Regions from separate parts of the Filimonas effusa genome, predicted to be linked through region 3. Evidence: riboswitches for the same ligand, from Rfam matches in the RefSeq annotation. Region 3 holds a riboswitch; each other region holds the start of a gene.
The links. A riboswitch is a leader RNA that binds a small molecule or an ion and turns the genes downstream of it on or off. The one in region 3 is predicted to bind cobalamin.
Positions count from the first base shown of each region.

Region 1: linked by a shared signal. The riboswitch ahead of ESB13_RS18560 (TonB-dependent receptor plug domain-containing protein) and the one ahead of metE (5-methyltetrahydropteroyltriglutamate--homocysteine S-methyltransferase) in region 3 are both predicted to bind cobalamin.
Region 2: linked by a shared signal. The riboswitch ahead of ESB13_RS16595 (DUF5074 domain-containing protein) and the one ahead of metE (5-methyltetrahydropteroyltriglutamate--homocysteine S-methyltransferase) in region 3 are both predicted to bind cobalamin.
Region 4: linked by a shared signal. The riboswitch ahead of ESB13_RS10660 (TonB-dependent receptor) and the one ahead of metE (5-methyltetrahydropteroyltriglutamate--homocysteine S-methyltransferase) in region 3 are both predicted to bind cobalamin.

Region 1 covers NZ_SDHZ01000003.1:158,519-162,736, forward strand. The annotation lists gene ESB13_RS18550 (DUF1501 domain-containing protein) at 1-1,059, shown strand, start outside; gene ESB13_RS18555 (trans-sulfuration enzyme family protein) at 1,109-2,278, opposite strand; cobalamin riboswitch at 2,326-2,530, shown strand; gene ESB13_RS18560 (TonB-dependent receptor plug domain-containing protein) at 2,645-4,218, shown strand, end outside.
Region 2 covers NZ_SDHZ01000002.1:1,331,245-1,335,462, forward strand. The annotation lists gene ESB13_RS16590 (DUF3820 family protein) at 109-339, shown strand; gene ESB13_RS16595 (DUF5074 domain-containing protein) at 531-1,619, opposite strand; cobalamin riboswitch at 1,793-1,998, opposite strand; gene ESB13_RS16600 (murein L,D-transpeptidase catalytic domain family protein) at 2,189-3,013, shown strand; gene ESB13_RS16605 (hypothetical protein) at 3,027-3,686, opposite strand; gene rpoN (RNA polymerase factor sigma-54) at 3,760-4,218, opposite strand, start outside.
Region 3 covers NZ_SDHZ01000001.1:2,289,990-2,294,207, reverse strand. The annotation lists gene metE (5-methyltetrahydropteroyltriglutamate--homocysteine S-methyltransferase) at 1-1,894, opposite strand, end outside; cobalamin riboswitch at 2,041-2,223, opposite strand; gene ESB13_RS08485 (thioredoxin family protein) at 2,375-2,941, opposite strand; gene ESB13_RS08480 (glycoside hydrolase family 28 protein) at 3,215-4,218, shown strand, end outside.
Region 4 covers NZ_SDHZ01000001.1:2,821,655-2,825,872, reverse strand. The annotation lists gene ESB13_RS10665 (RHS repeat domain-containing protein) at 1-1,622, opposite strand, end outside; cobalamin riboswitch at 2,046-2,253, shown strand; gene ESB13_RS10660 (TonB-dependent receptor) at 2,357-4,218, shown strand, end outside.

The sequences.
Region 1 (4,218 bases), on a different contig from region 3:
AAAGAAGCACGGCCCACTTTATTTATGTCGGCAGCAAAATCGGCTTCAGGCAAGTCTTTAATAGACCTGGATGGCCGTTTTGGCCTGCATCCTTCCATGAATGCATTTGAACCACTGTTCCGTGAAAAAAGACTGGCGATAGTACATGGCATAGGTTCACCTAATAATACCCGTTCGCATTTTGATGCGCAGGACTATATGGAATCGGGCACTCCTTTCAACAAGGGAACTTCCAGCGGATGGCTTAACAGAGCCTCAGGATTATTAGGGCACGATGCTTCGCCCTTCAGGGCAGTAAGCCTTACATCGGCCATGCCACGTTCGTTTTATGGCGATAACCCGGCGCTTGCCATCAGCAATCTGCAGGATTTCTCAATACAAATGAAAGGCAATCCGCTTGCTGCCAACACTGCCGCCAAAAGTTTCGAAGATCTTTACGACCAAACCACCTCTTCGCTACTCAGCAAAACAGGCAAGGAAAGCTTTGAAGCTATTAAAATGCTGCAGAAAACCAACGTGCGTAACTATACCCCGGCTAATAACGCTATTTATCCTTCTTCAGCACTCGGAAATTCTCTGAAACAAATTGCCCAGCTTATAAAAATGGACGTGGGACTGGAAGTTGCTTTTGCAGAATCCGGAGGGTGGGATACCCATTTTAACCAGGGAACTGAAAATGGTATTTTCGCCCGTAATGTACAGGATCTGAGTGAAAGCATTACCGCTTTCTGGGCCGATTTATCGGCATACCAGGACCAGGTAACGGTTATGACGATGACGGAATTTGGCCGCACGGTTAAACAGAACGGGACTAATGGAACCGATCATGGCAGGGCTTCCTGCAACTTTATACTGGGCAACGATGTCAATGGTGGAATAGTTCATGGAAATATGAAGCCCCTTTCTGTTGACAACCTCGAAGATGGGCGTGACCTGGCTGTAACCACAGACTTTCGTGCCGTATTCAGCGAAGTGGCCGGTAAACACCTTAATATCAGCAATACATCAGGCTTGTTCCCCGACTGGAAAGGCACACCTATAGGTGTGATGCGCTCGTAATGGCGTATTTACCGGCTACAGCATTGATTCCCCCCGCTGCACCTGGAGCTCATTTCTGCCGGATAGCAGCAAATGCCTGCTCCAGGTCTATAATAAGATAGTCGGCAGCCTCCAGCCCGGTGTAAAGCCTTAACATACGATGCTCCCTGCTGCCTGCAATGAAAGCGGCACGGGGAATACCGGCACAGCGCGGAATAATGAGCGATTCATGTCCACCCCAGCTCACTGCCATAGCGATATGTTTAAGCGATTCGCAGAAACGCTCCACTTCGTCGACGCTTGCGGCCTTGATAACAAAGGTTATTAGTCCTCCTGCCCCTTTCATTTGCTGCTGTGCCAGTTCAAACTGTGGGAAAGCAGGATCCAGGGGATAGATCACCTCCTCTACCCTTTCATGCTGCTTCAGGTAGGTAAGCACCTTAAGCGCGGTTTGTGATGCCTGCTCCAGCCGCAACGGCAGCGTTCGCAGTCCACGTAGTAACAGCCATGCATTAAAAGGCTGAATACCACTTCCGATATTCATATACTCGCTATTGAAAATGCGTTCTATAACGGCGCTACTACCGCTTAATACTCCTGCGATAGTATCGCTATGACCACTTATATATTTGGTAGCAGACTGCAGTACCAGGTCTATACCCATAGCAATAGGCTGTTGGTAGAGTGGTGAACAATGGCTGTTGTCGCAGATTGTGATAATAGAACGCTGTTTTGCAAGGACGGCTATTGCTTTCAGATCCTGCAGCTCGTAGGTCCAGCTGCCAGGACTTTCGAGATAATAAAGCGTGGTAGCTTGTGTAGTTGCCTGCTGAAATTCAGCGATATCCGTTCCTTTTACATAAGTATGTGTTATACCAAACCTGGGCAGAATAACCTCAAACATTTTTTTTGCCCAGCCGTAGGCAGACCTTACACTTACAATATGATCACCTGCTTTTACATTAGCCAATACGGCAGCGAATATGGCGGCAGCGCCGCTGTTGAATACGAGGCAGTCTTCGGCCCCGTCAAGCGCCGCCAGTTTTTTGCGCAGGATCTCTACGGTGGGGTTGAGGCCGCGGCTATACAGCCAGCCGGAGTATTCATCGGCAAATGCAGCTCTCAGCTCATCAACACGTTTGAAGCCGAAATTGCTGGTTTGAACAATGGGAGGCGCCATTGCGCGGAAGTATTCGTCCCGGTCTTCTGCCAGTTCGTTTAATATATAAGAAAGTTCCATATAAGCCTGTTTTGTGTATGCTAAAATAGGCAATCCGGTTTTTCCATTACATTTGCCGCGAGCCAGGTTTCCGCTATGCGGAATTAAAAGGGAAGTCCGGTGTAATTCCGGCGCTATCCCCGTAGCTGTAAAATGTAAAAAAGAAGGTGCACCTTCTTACTGCCGAACCTGAAGCCACTGCCGGTTAGCAACCGGTGGGAAGGCGTTCTGCAGAACACGAGCCAGAAGACCTGCCAGGTTTCATTAGTACTCACTGCGCTTTCGGGTGAAAAGCGAAGAGAGGCAGCTGCACAGCCGGCTGCTATCCTCTCCTCTTTGCATTGAACGCATGCCAGTACCCTTCTGAACAGTTTAAACCAAACATGCATGAAAAAAATCGCCTGCGCTTTTGCAGCATTGGCCATTGCGCAAACAAGCTTCTCACAGGAACCCGCTTCCGGAGAGCTGAACGAAGTGATCGTTACCGCGAACAAAAGAGAACAGAAGCAGAACACCACCGGTAAGGTCATTTCTGTTATCACTAAAGAACAACTTGAAAAAAGTACCGGAAGAACAATTGCCCAGGTACTGAATGAACAGGCTGGTGTTGTTATTAACGGCGCCCTCAATAACGCCGGCACCGTACAATCTGTTTACACCCGTGGCGCCTCATCGGGCAGAACATTGATACTTATAGATGGCGTGCCCGTGAACGATCCCAGCATGATCAATAATGAATATGATCTTAATCTTTTTTCTGTTAACGACGCAGAAAGGATTGAAATATGCAAAGGTGCGCAATCGACACTTTATGGAAGCGACGCTATTGCCGGTGTCATTAACATTATTACCCAAAAGAAAAACATCAACAAACCTGTAAACCTGCAGGCATCTGCTGCGGGTGGCAACTACGGTACATTCAGAGGTAATGCGAGTGTGTATGGTAAAGCCGGTAAACTTAGCTATACTGCCCGTTATGCACGTTTACAAACCGACGGCTTTTCTGCAGCGCACGACAGCATAGGCAACCAGTCATTTGAAAATGACGGGTACAAAGGCAATTCCTCAAACGCGATGATCCAGTACCAGGCAAACAGCCATCTGCTGCTGAAAGCCTTTACCATGTACAATCAGTACAAAACAGATATCGACGCGGGCATTTTCGCTGATGAAAAAGATCATACAGTGGATAACAAAGGGCTTAATACAGGGGCCGGATTTCAATATAAAGACGACTTTATAGCGCTCACCGGCAACTACCAGTACACCCAATCACGCCGTCATGACCTTAGCACCACCGCCTCCAATGATTACCGCAGTATTGCACAGTTTGCGGAGTTATATGGTAATATGCAGCTGGGTAATGGTTTCAGCCTGCTGCAAGGTGTAGAATACAGGTACGGCTCTATGAACAGCGCTTATACCAACTTTGCCGCTCCTGCCTGGAACAGCAATTTTATGGATACCTCCATCAGCCAGGGTTCTATGTATACATCTTTCAACTACAACAGTTCACACTTTAATGTAGAACTGGGAGGCAGGTTTAATTTCCACTCCAGGTACGGAAGCAACTATACTTATACTTTTAACCCTTCGTATGCCTTTAACAGTCACTATCGTGTATTTGGCAGTATTGCTACCGGCTTTAAAGCTCCAAGCCTTTATCAGTTGTTTGATGCTTTTTCGGGTAATCGCGGACTGCGCCCTGAAAAGTCTACCAACTATGAACTGGGTGTGCAGCAGCAATATGCCGCATTCAGTCACAGGATAGCCGGCTTTTACCGGAAGATCAAAGACGGTATAGACTATAACAACATTACCTTCCAGTACTTTAATTTCCTGGAGCAAAATGTAAAAGGGTTTGAATACGAGTTAAACCTTTCAGTTACTAAAAAGCTGACATTAAACGCGAACTATACCTTCCTCTCCGGAGAAGAACATACGCAAAGCAGGGCCACAGT
Region 2 (4,218 bases), on a different contig from region 3:
AGTCTTTCAGGCTATAACAGCAGCTACTACTACCATAGAGATCTATTATAAGCGTTAAGTTTGTAGAGAGATAAGCTTGAGAGATACTATTTTAAAACAAATTATTACGTGGAAATATTTCAGCCTGACTCTTCAATATTAAAGGAGCTAGTGACGATGAAGATGCCATTTGGCAAGTATAAGGATACGGTGTTGTGTTATTTACCGGTATCGTACCTGGAGTGGTTTCAGCGGAAGGGGTTTCCGAAGGGAAAGCTGGGAATGTTGCTGGCGACGATGTACGAGATAAAAACGAACGGATTAGAAGAACTGTTAAGCCAGGTCAGGAAGTCGTTATAGTATCATTTGCATTTTACCGGTATCAACTGGCTGCTGGGCGTGTGCAGCCAGTGCTGCACGAGCGCAGCGATACCAGTAATAGAATTATTTATGAAACGGTTACTGTGCGCCCCGGTTAACGAAGCGCGACTTATACCGCCATATACGAATGAAGGGCAAAAAGAGTTTGCCCCTATGCCCCAAAACATTTACTAATAGAACACAGGCATTGCCGGGAAATGCCATCCGTTATACGTCAATGTTTTTTTGAGCTCACCTGTGGCGGCGTTATAAAAAAGCACCCTATTGATATTACCTGTATAGGCGCCATTAAGTGTAGTGACAATAAGTTCGTCGGCTGCCTTATTATAAGCCACTGCTTTACCATAGCAATACTGGCCTTCGGGTAATGTGATAAAAGGGGTAGTGGCTGAAGCGGTATTTCCCACAACATATTTATAGATCCTGGTAGCGCCGGTGAAGCTTTTGTTTTCGGCGTAGAACACTGCATTTTCCCTGGTTGAGCTGGTTATAGCGGTAGAGCGCCAGGCGCCATAGGGTGAAACAGCGGTGAACGCAAGTTTCACCGTATCGGCGGTGAGGGTTTGGGCGTTGATCTTCAACAAATTATTTCCAGCTATTGCCCAAACACCTGAGCCATCGCCAGAGACAACAGGTCCCATTTGAACGTTTGCAAAAGATTTGACGGTACTGAATGTATTGTTATTCAGGACTACGAGGCCGGTTTTCTGCGAACCGACAAAGAGATACGCGCCCGTTTTAACCATATCGCCGATAGCGCCGGTGATTTCGGTTACTTTGGCGCCAAGAGAAAGCGGGGATAATCCTAAGAGATAGAGGCCATTTGTGGTACCTAACAATCCCTGGTCGTCGTTGAGGCCGAGGAAAGAGACGCCATTGTTGCCCGGCAGGGGTTCAATACGGTTGATTTCCTTCATGGTAGCGGGGTTAACTACTACGAGAGGGCCACCCACTTTTACCACCATGTACATTTTATTATTGAAAATAGTAGCGTATTGGAGGGTGGAGGTAATGGTACCCAATACTTTATCGGGATTTTCGGCCTGATAAATATTAGCCCGGAGAGAGTCGCCCCGGTGGTCGTAGAAGTAAACGGTGCCGGTTTCGTGGCCATACCAGCCTTCATTGATGATAAAGAAGCCGTCCTGATATTTACCGATTTGAGCGGGCGTATCGTCTTTTTGACAGGAGAACAGGAGTACAGGGATTGCGAGCAGGCAGAGCGCCAACCGGCTCCATGAGCGAGACATTGTTTTCATTATATCCATTTTGGTTTAAGACAGGACTGGCAGAAACAATGCTATGGGGCAACTATAACCTGGTGAGGTATAGCGACTACTGTGCTATACTGTCATTACAGCCATTTATACCATAAAATGTGAGAAAGCGTTTATGCTCTTCAATCATTCATGCTTCAATCCCCGGAAGCGTTGAATCCAAGTTGCTAAAGGCAGGTCTTCTGGCTCATTTTCTCTGCCGGGTGACCTTCCCGTGACATGGGTCACAGTGGTATGGAGTACGGCAGTGGTAAAAGTGGATCTTACCTGAAAACTTACAGCTGCGGGACAGCCCCGGATTTACACCGGGTTCCCTTTTAATTCCCGTTGGAAGCGGGAAACCAAAAGCGGCGGCAAATGTAGGGAATTGTTTGAGGAATGTCATAAAACCCGGGAATTGTTAAGGGAAGGGAGGAATGGCGTTAAAAATCCATAAACAGTGGGCAAAATCTTAAAATATTATGAAGAACTGCAATAAATTTACCATTCTGAGCATTAATAGTATGTCGTAATAATTCAATAACCACCCCAACTAAAAAGGAAAGAACTCGATGAAAAAAGTAGTGTTTGCGGTAGCTGTGTGTGTGTGTGCTTTTACATCTATTGCGTTTACAAGTGCCCACCGTGCGAATGACAATGACGGAAAAAAATTCCCCTCCCTATTACCCGACAATGCTAATGCGGTTCCAGCCCGCCGGCTTTCTGATTCCATCTATACCCGTTTAGGTTTAGACAGTAATGGCTTAAGCCGTGAGGCTTTTTTCAAGGCCTATAAGGGTTATCAGTATCTGCTGGAAAAAGGTCAACTGGCGAAACCAGACCTGTTATCAATTGTAGATATGAGCCAGAGCAGTACCAAAAAGCGTTTATACGTTATAGATATCGCTCATTCCAGGGTATTATTCAATACCTATGTATCACATGGCCGTAATTCCGGCGGAGAATATGCTACAAGTTTTTCGAACCTGAACAGTTCACACAAAAGCTCGCTGGGCTTCATGATCACCGCCGAGACCTATACAGGCAAAGCCGGTTACAGCATGCGTTTTGATGGAATGGAAAAAGGCATTAACGACAATGTACGTATGCGTGATATTGTAATGCATGGCAGCACTTATGTAAATGCCAGCCGTTGCGAAAGTGCTATGGGCAGAAGTTATGGCTGCCCTGCAGTTTCTTATTCTGAGCATAAAGATATTATCAATACGATCAAAGGTGGCAGTTGCTTCTTTATCTATCATAATGACAACTGGTATCAGCGCAGCTCCAAGATATTGAATGCCAACTTCATGTGGCCTGCTTTAAAACCTGCTATCGCGCAACAGCCTATAGCCGCCCAGGAGGCATCACCCTTAGCGGACGCTGCCAAGGGATAAGCAAGCTTTTTGATCAGAAAATCATAGTAAAATAGTACGCAATAAACTGGCAGGTAACCCCTGCCAGTAGTCCTATATAGACCTCTGCAGCAGCGTGTTCGCTCAGCGCCAGCCTGGCTGTACAAATAAGGCCGGTAGCCACTACAGCAACAGAAATATCTGCGCCCAAGTGCATGCCGTAAGTAAAACAGGTAAGGATAACGAAAGCCATTGCGCCTGCCGCCCCCATAGCGTGCATACTGATCTTCAGGAAGTTATTAACGACCAAACCGGCTACTGTTGTTAAGAAGATACCCAGATAGAAGCATTTGATCACTATTGGCTGATCGGTGAAATTGCGGCTGAGATACCACATCCACCAGTAAAAGAACATTGTGATCATATATGGCACGATCCTGTCTTTAGGCGTACGCAGCATAATGCTATTGATGAATTTAAGTCGCCATAGCAGCAATACGGCAAATGCGGGGAAGAAGGCTGTCATCCAGAAGACGCTAAAGATCCTGTAACGCACTGCGACGGGGGAAATGCCTGCAAATTCGTAGGGAAAGCGAAAAAGCAGCCATAAAAAAACGAAAGTAGGTATAAACAGCGGGTGGAAAAGATAGGACACCAGTTTTGCCAGTAATTTAACCGGCATGGGCTGCGTTGTAACAGTTTGATTATCAGACATTATATTCAATTGGGCCGGATACAACCGGAATATACTTTAGGGAAAACAGCCGCGTAGAGGCCGTTTTCCTGTTTTATAATTCTTTTCGCAAACGCGCTACGGGAATATTGAGCTGTTCCCGGTATTTGGCAACGGTACGACGTGCAATATTATATCCTTTTTCCTGAAGGAGCTCAGTAAGCCTTTCGTCGCTGAGTGGTTTACGTTTGTCTTCGCCTTCGATGAGATCGCTGAGTATTTTCTTGACTTCGCGGGTACTCACTTCTTCACCACTTTCGGTGCTAAGCGATTCGCTGAAGAAGAATTTAAGGCGATAGGTTCCGAATTCAGTTTGAACGAATTTGCTGTTTGCCACGCGGCTCACGGTAGAGATATCGAGCCCTGTAACCTCTGCTATATCTTTGAGGATCATTGGTTTAAGGTTAGTTTCATCGCCTGTGAGGAAGAATTCGCGCTGGTATTCCATAATTGCGTTCATGGTACTGAGCAGGGTATGTTGCCGCTGCTTGATCATATCGATGAACCATTTGGC
Region 3 (4,218 bases):
GTTGCCAGTTCTCTTTACGCAGTGGCAAACCTTCCCGTATGGCAGGCTCATCTATCTGGATGATTTTGATGCCTGCTTTTTCCAGGTCCACCACTTCATCGCGAATCGCCAGCGCTATTTGCGTACAGGTTTCGCTCCGGGGTTGGTCGTTACGTACAAAGCTCCATTGTAAAATGGTGACAGGGCCGGTAAGCATTCCTTTCATCCATTTTGTTGTAAGTGATTGCGCATAACTGCTCCACGCCACCGTCATAGGAGCAGGGCGATGAACATCGCCATAAATAACCGGTGGTTTAACGCAACGGCTGCCATAACTCTGTACCCAGCCGTTTTCAGTAAATACAAAACCGGCTAGCTGCTCACCAAAGTATTCAACCATATCATTGCGCTCGAACTCACCATGTACCAATACATCCAGTCCTATCGCTTCCTGCCAGCGAACCGCTTTCTCCGTTTCGTCCTTCAGTAGTTTGTTGTATTCAGCGTCGGTAAGTTCAGCCTTCTTCCACCTGGCACGCCAGTTCCTGACTTCTTTGGTTTGCGGAAACGAACCGATAGTGGTAGTCGGAAATAAAGGAAGTCCCAGCGCCGCATGCTGCTTTTCTTTACGCAGGCTAAAGCTGTTTATGCGCTGCGCATCCTTTTCCGTGATCGCCGCTACACGTTGTTTAACGGGCTGGTTATGTATCAGCGAAGAAGTTTGCCTGTTGGCGATACATTGCTGATTTTGTACCAATGCTGCCTGCAATTCCGAAGAATTGTTGCCGTTGGCAAGTTGCCGCAGCGTATTTACTTCATACAGTTTTTGTTTTGCAAAAGCCATCCACTGCTTGATCTCGGGTGTCAGCACCTTTTCATTGGTTTCCAGGTCAAGGTCACAGGGACTGTGCAACAGGGAGCAGGAGGGGGCTATCCATATTCGTTCCTTACCCAGTGCATTAACGGCTTTGTTGATGATGGCAAGTGAATGTGAAAAGTCGTTTTTCCAGATGTTCCTGCCATCTACTACACCCAATGATAACTGCGTCCTGCTTTTCGTGAATTCAGTAGCAAGAATGTCATCCAGTTGCGCCGGGCAGCGCACAAGGTCCAGGTGTATCGTGTGAACCGGTAAACTCAATACGGTAGAAAGATTCTTTCCATAACACTCGAAATAACTGCTGAGAATGATATGCAGTTGAGGCAGCGTTTGTTTTATTTTCTGGTAAACCTTTGTAAAGGTCTGTCGTTCTCTGTCCGACAGATCCAATGCCAGGCAGGGCTCATCGAGTTGTATATAATAAGCTTCATGCTGATCCAGTTGTTTCAGAACTTCCAGGTAAACCGGCAGCAGGTTGTCTATCAGGTCCAGCCTGTTGAAATTGGCTTCTTTTTCTTTACCTAGCAGGAGGAAAGAGATAGGCCCTAACAATACCGGTTTCGCCTGTATGCCTTCTTTATTTGCCTCCAGGAACTCTTTTACAACCTTCTGGTTAAAGAAACTGAACTTCTGGTTGGCCTTGAATTCGGGTACGATATAGTGATAGTTCGTGTCGAGCCACTTGGTCATTTCCATGGCGGTAATATCCACACCTTCTTTCTGGTAACCGCGCGCCATGCTGAAGGCCAGGTCCAGGTCATTTAGTTTTTTATCTACGATAAGTGTATGATAACGTTCTGGAATGGCGCCTGTTAGTAAGCAGGTGTCGAGTACATGGTCATAGAAGGAGAAATCATTACAGGGTATCCAGTCTATACCTGCCTGTTTTTGTAGTTGCCAGTTGTAGGAGCGGATCGTTCTGGCAGTTTGTTCTAACTGGTGAGCTGGAATTTTCCCGGCCCAATACTGTTCATTGGCTTTTTTGAGTTCCCTGTGTTTTCCAATACGAGGGTAACCCAGATTGTGTGTTTGCATCTTTTTTGTTTAGTCGTGAAACAATGAAATATGCACTTGCTAACAGCACAAGCTATATGGAAACAGGAGAACAAGAGGGTAGGCATGGACATAGGTTGTCCATCTTGAATAAAGTTCAATGCCCGACTTGCCCTGTTTCGTGAAAGCTTGTCATTAAGATAGAGGCAAGTCTCCTGGCTTGTAACATTTTACCTCCTTCTCATCCCTTTGGGGGACAATGGATTTGCCTGGTAAAACCTTTACGTTACTTACAGTTGCACGTCAGCCCGTGATTTTCACACGGTTCCTTATTAATTCCTGTCAAGGAAACCTATATCCGATTGATATGTATGCAAAGAGCGGCAGCAAATATAGGGGATCTCAGTTAGGTAGCATAATTATGCTTAAAGCAGTCTCGATGCACTGTGCAGCTACTTTGTCGTTACCGCAACGCACAAGTCAGGAGCTGCCTCAGCACCAATCTGCTCCTTTTGGTTGTGCTTACTGCATGTCATTAAAAACCAGCAGCAGCTCTTCCTGTATCGCTACTCCCTTATTGTTATTATACCAGTGCTGGATCTCTTCTTTTACTTTGTCGAAGCTGGCCTTCTCCTGCATCAGGCTGTCGTAGATCTCCTGGCATCCCGCCGGACGGGGTCCCCAGGTGGCCAGGTCATGTCCCTCGGTATTCTTGATAACTAGTTTGGGAATAGATTTTCCACCCCTTGTAAGATAGCTCTCAATTCGATGGGGTTCACTATCTCTTAACTCGTAACTGAGCGTGATGAGCGGGTTTTCCCGGCTTAACAGCTCTATAAACGGAACGCTATGGGCAGCATCGCCGCACCAGGGTTCCGTGATCAGTATCCAGTGCTGCGGCGCACCAATGCTTTTTACCTTTTGAATCAATACTTCAGACAACTCGCCGGTTTTTAGCCAGCGGTTCATCCTATGCCAGTTCAGCTTTGTATAATCAAAGTAGTCGGGGTTATTGTAAGGCGCAGCCAGTTCAGTACTTTCTTTGGCTACTATATCCTGGAAATAGGCAACGTATTCAGAAAATGTCATAATTGTTAGGTGTTAGAGCTATAAACGTTTACCCGCAAACGCGTGCTTGGCGCCGGCGGGCTGCAAATCTAATGATGCAGAACCAAACGGTTTAGGTTTACAGCATTTAATAACAAAGATCTGAACCAGATATAACATAAAGGTTAACTGAATGACCTGCCGCTTTTGCCTGCATCCGGTGGAAAATACCTAAAATCGGTTTAATTTCGGCCGCGCAGCGGCTGTTTCTAAGGTAAACGGCTTTATAACCCAACACAGCTTAATAAAGGTCTGATGAAGTTTTATAACATAGCCATTCTCTTCGTTTCTTGTTTTGTAGCTTGTATCAACGGCAGGTCCCAGGGTTTGACAAGGACAGAAAAACGTGATGAGATCCTGAAGAATATCGTTCCTCCCAAACTCTCTCCCAATACCTTCCGGTTAACGGATTTTGGCGCCAGGGGCGATTCCATGACCAATTGTAAGCCGGCTTTCGATAAAGCCATCGCCGCCTGTAAAAAGAAAGGTGGCGGCCGCATCATGGTCCCTTCCGGCATTTATATCGTGAACGGTCCCATTCATATGGTAAGTAATACCGCTATAGACCTCGCAAAGGGGGCAAAACTCGTTTTTGGAACCAATCCCGATCATTATCTTCCCGCCGTTCCAACAAGCTGGGAAGGCACCTTTCTTTACAACTACAGCCCACTCATTTATGCTTACCAGGCGGAGAACATTGCTATCACCGGCGAAGGAACTATAGATGGTAATGGAAAGGAAGGCTTCGCTAAATGGTACGACCTTCAGAAGCCGGATCAGCAACTGAGCAGGGAGATGAATCATAGCGGCGTTCCCGTATCCCAACGCCAGTTCGGAAAAGGCCATTACCTGCGCCCGCAACTGATCCAGTTCTTTGAATGCAAAAACATCCTGGTAGAAGGTGTCACCATTCAAAACTCACCATTCTGGACCGTACATTTCCTGAAGTCGGAAAACATCATCGCAAGAAAAGTGAAGTTCAATGCCTTCAATAAAAACAACGACGGCTTCGATCCGGAGTACTCCAGGAACATACTGATAGAAGATATCGACTTCAATAATGCCGATGATAATGTGGCTGTCAAAGCCGGCCGGGATCAGGAAGGCAGGTTAACGGCCATACCTTCGGAGAATATCATTATACGCAACAGCAGGTTTAAAGGGCTGCATGGCCTGGTGATAGGAAGTGAAATGTCTGCCGGCGTACAAAACGTATTCGTTGAAAACTGTACCTATGGCGGTTATTGCAAACGTGGTAT
Region 4 (4,218 bases), 530 kb from region 3:
TCTCCCTCGGCAGCAGCGATAGCAATATCCCCTCTTCTGGTGATTACGTCCGGAATCCTCCTGGATGGAAAATTATCTAACCCGCTTTTTATTACACCTCCAGCTTTTCTTGTTGTTGTACGGGTAATATTAATCGTATCACTTCCATCAGGATCGATATTTATAATTGGATTGCCTCCGAAAGATAAGTAAGGAGATTCATATGCTTTAAAGATAGGATCAGAATTCCAGCGGCGGCCTATTCTTGCATCATACTCCCAAAATAATGCAGTATAGCTATTCTCGTTAATTTCTTTGCTACTTTCTTGACCATTAAATCCGTACCTATACCCCTCAATATTATAATTCCTCCCAGGCTGTATCATCCCAAAAGGATAATAATCCTGTGCCGATACTACATCTGCAATATAGTACTCAATCGTTGTGCCGTTACTACTAACAGGCACCTTTCTGTCTGTCAGAGTTGTTACCACATTACTTAAGTGATTTGTTAGTTCATATCGCTTGTCGCCACGGATAGTTGCATAAGAATAGCTTACCCCAAGTCCTGACAGGTAACTATAGCATCCTTCCTGGCTGCTATATTCTAACTGTACCGCCTTCAAAAGCGCCGCTTCATCTGGCGCAATATTACCTTCCACCTGCTTATCCAGTTCATCCAACTCCTCGTATAGTAGCCTTAACCTCTCCTGCGTTTTCCGGTAAGATGCCTGATGATATTGTTTCAAACTATGAACTGATTGTTTCCGCTGCAGCGCCTGCACTTCCTTCAGCAGCCACTGGTGCCGTCGTTCCTGCCAAACCCGGTACAATTCAAAAGGATTGATCCGCTGTTCCGTCAGCAAAGCGCTATTTACCAGTTTCAGACTGTCGGTTACTTTTCCCCACCTGTCATAAATACGCAACATCGCATCTGTACGCCGTAGCGACATCATTGGCCACTTAGCTAACGGGTCAGCAGCATAAAAAAGTGTACTGTCCTTTCGCTTTAGCATAGCCCCTAGTAGCCGCCGGTCTGTGATAGGTGTACTCCTATCAGCAACTCTATTATAACGCATCTGCACGATAGCCCGCTGCAATGCCAATGCTTTCTGCTCTTGCTCTAATGCCTGTATAACATCCGGCATACCCTCACTTTTCAGTGATATCCGCTCTTCTCTAATGCCAGAACCATGCAAGTTCTTGCTTCCAGAAAGCGATAATAAGCGCAACTTTAGCTTTATATCCTCTATACAACGCCAAATGCTATCCAGCCTGTTGCGGTACCAGCCAAACACATCCGTCGTACCATCTACCAGACTTGCATAATCATGCGCCGTTAACACCGTCGAATCAAATAATCGCCCATAGGTATTAAATAAATACAAACTATGCGAAACCTCGTTTACCACCGCCATATTAATGAAGCCGGAAATCTGTCGGTTGCCCCACACGCGCCATCCGGCTCTCTGCGCTACAGCATTCTTCAGGTAAATATGCACATTAGGATCGCTTTCCATCCGAAACGACTGCGCATCAACTCTCCGAACAAATAACGAAACAATAAGAAATACAATAAGTAAAAATAACAGGTAGTTTCCCCGGAACAGGTGAGCATTTAGCTGGTGGCGATAGGTTGTCATGAATTAGGTTTGGGTTGCCCTAATTTACCACTTATAAAAAGGATTTACAAGTGAAAATTACCGGCTAACCTCAAATCAGCGTCCTGCATTTCAGGGAAGAATGCCGATAATTCTTCCAGTCCATAGGTTAGCCCTGATGTCCCCCTATCTCTAAAATACCCCATGAGCTATAAAAAACACCCACTGGCTCCCATATATTCCAATCACATCCACAGGCAACCCATTTGCGAAGAAATACGCTTTAAACCTATACACGCAGTATATAAAATGAGTATGCCTATTAGTAGTTGTTGTTTACAGCAACTACTAATAGGCATAGCCCAGTCTTTTTATGTCACAATTTACAGGTTATTTTGAACCCATGGTTTGTAGCCTCTGTCGCCACCAATCTGCAACTCTTTAATAAAAATCAATATTTTGTAGTATTTTCACGGCGCAAATGGTTCTTAGCATAAATTTCACGATGTTAGGATTAATAGGGAATCAGGTGTAAATCCTGAACAGACCCGCTACTGTAAGTTCTATAACAACACTTTGACAATCTGTTCGCCACTGTTTTTAGTGAATAAAAATGGGAAGGCCGTCTAAAGTGAGAATAAGTCAGGAGACCTGCCACTGCACATATTTTTTTAAAGCTTTCGAGGATGGGGCTTTGAATACAACCTGAGCTGAAGCTATTCAGTATCTATTTGTTTTCGTATGTCAATCGGTAAGCTGTCTGAAATCAATTATTGATGGATCATTCAGAGGCATTGAAGACGCTGGCAGCAGTGTTTTTGACAGTTATTGGTATGAACCTGTACGCGCAACAAACCGGGCGGGATTCTATACGTATGGATACCAGCGTGGTTAAAACGTTGCCGCATGTTACTATCTCCACATCGGGGTATAAAGAAGTTATTCCTTCGCAAAGGCTGGCTGGTGCGCATTTGAAAAGTTTAAACAGTTTTTCTGTTGCCGATGCGATCCGTTATTTTGCCGGGGTGCAGGTAAAGGATTATGGGGGAATAGGCGGGCTGAAAACGGTAGATATACGCAGTATGGGTACCAATCATATGGGCGTATTTTATGATGGCATTCAGTTGGGAAATGCTCAAAACGGGCAGGTGGATCTTGGGAAGTTTTCGATGGATAATATAGAATCCATTTCTCTTTATAACGGGCAGAAAAGCGAGATATTTCAACCTGCCAAAGATTATGGTTCATCCGGTTCTATTTACCTGCGGAGCAGGAAGCCGGTATTTGACTCTTTAAAAAGAACAAATTTTAAAGGTGTATTTAAAACGGGTTCGTTTGACCTGGTCAATCCTTCTTTATTGCTTGAGCAAAAGTTAACGAAAAACATAAACTATTCTTTAAGTGGTGAATATGTGAAGTCTTCCGGCCGCTATCCTTTCCGTTACAGAAGGGTGTTTCATGAGTCGGGCAATGTAGCCTGGGATACTACTGCTATCAGGGAAAATGGTGATATCGATGCGAAGCGGGTTGAAAGCGGGCTGTATGGCAATATCAACCGTGGATGGTGGAACGTGAAAGGGTATTTCTATCATTCAGAAAGAGGCATACCCGGCGCCATCGTCAATAATGTGTGGAAGCGTTCTCAAAGGCAGTGGGACCGGAACTTCTTTTTGCAGGGCTCTTTTCAGAAGAATATTGTGAATGGTTACGATATACAGGTGAATGCAAAGTATGCCAACGACTATATGCGTTACCTGAACCCTGATACGACCTTAATGTATATCGATAACAATTTCCGTCAGCGGGAGTGGTATGCTTCTGTTGCGAATAAATATAGTTTGTCGAAGAAGGTTGATCTTAATTTGTCGACAGATTTCCAGTATAACACACTTCATTCTAACCTGGATGGATTTGTTTTTCCAAAGCGGTTTACATCACTTGTTTCATTAGCAGGAGCAGCAGACCTGGGGGCGTTTAAAATGCAGGCAAGTGTTTTAGGTACGTTTGTTCATGAGCGTATTACCAGGGGGAACACTTCTGTTGGTGACTCTGCAGTAGCGGCGCCTTCGAGGAATGAAGTGACACCGGCAGTGTTTGTGTCGTACAAGCCTTTTCGGAAAGTTGATTTGAACATCAGGGCCTTCTATAAGAATATATTCCGGATGCCCACTTTCAATGACCTGTATTATACCGATATCGGCAATATTAGTCTGAAGCCGGAATTTACACATCAATACAATATTGGCTTTTTATATCGCATAAACCGGCCAAGTTCTTTTTTATGTGACTGGCAGCTACAATCGGATGTTTATTATAACAAGGTTACGGATAAGATCGTTGCCGTTCTCAAAGGGAATAGCATGTACCGCTGGATGATCATGAATATCGGGAAAGTGGAGATAAAGGGTGTGGATGTGGTGGCTAATCAGACCTTTCGGTTTCCGGGGAATGTTTTATTGAATGTAAGGGCTGGTTATACTTATCAAAAGGCGCAGGACATGACGGAATCTAAAAATCCTGAAATACAGAAGTTGACTTATGGCGGCCAGATCGCTTATATTCCCTGGCATAGCGGTTCGCTTATATCGAGCCTGCAATATCAAACATGGCGGCTGAACTACAGTTTTATTTATGTAGG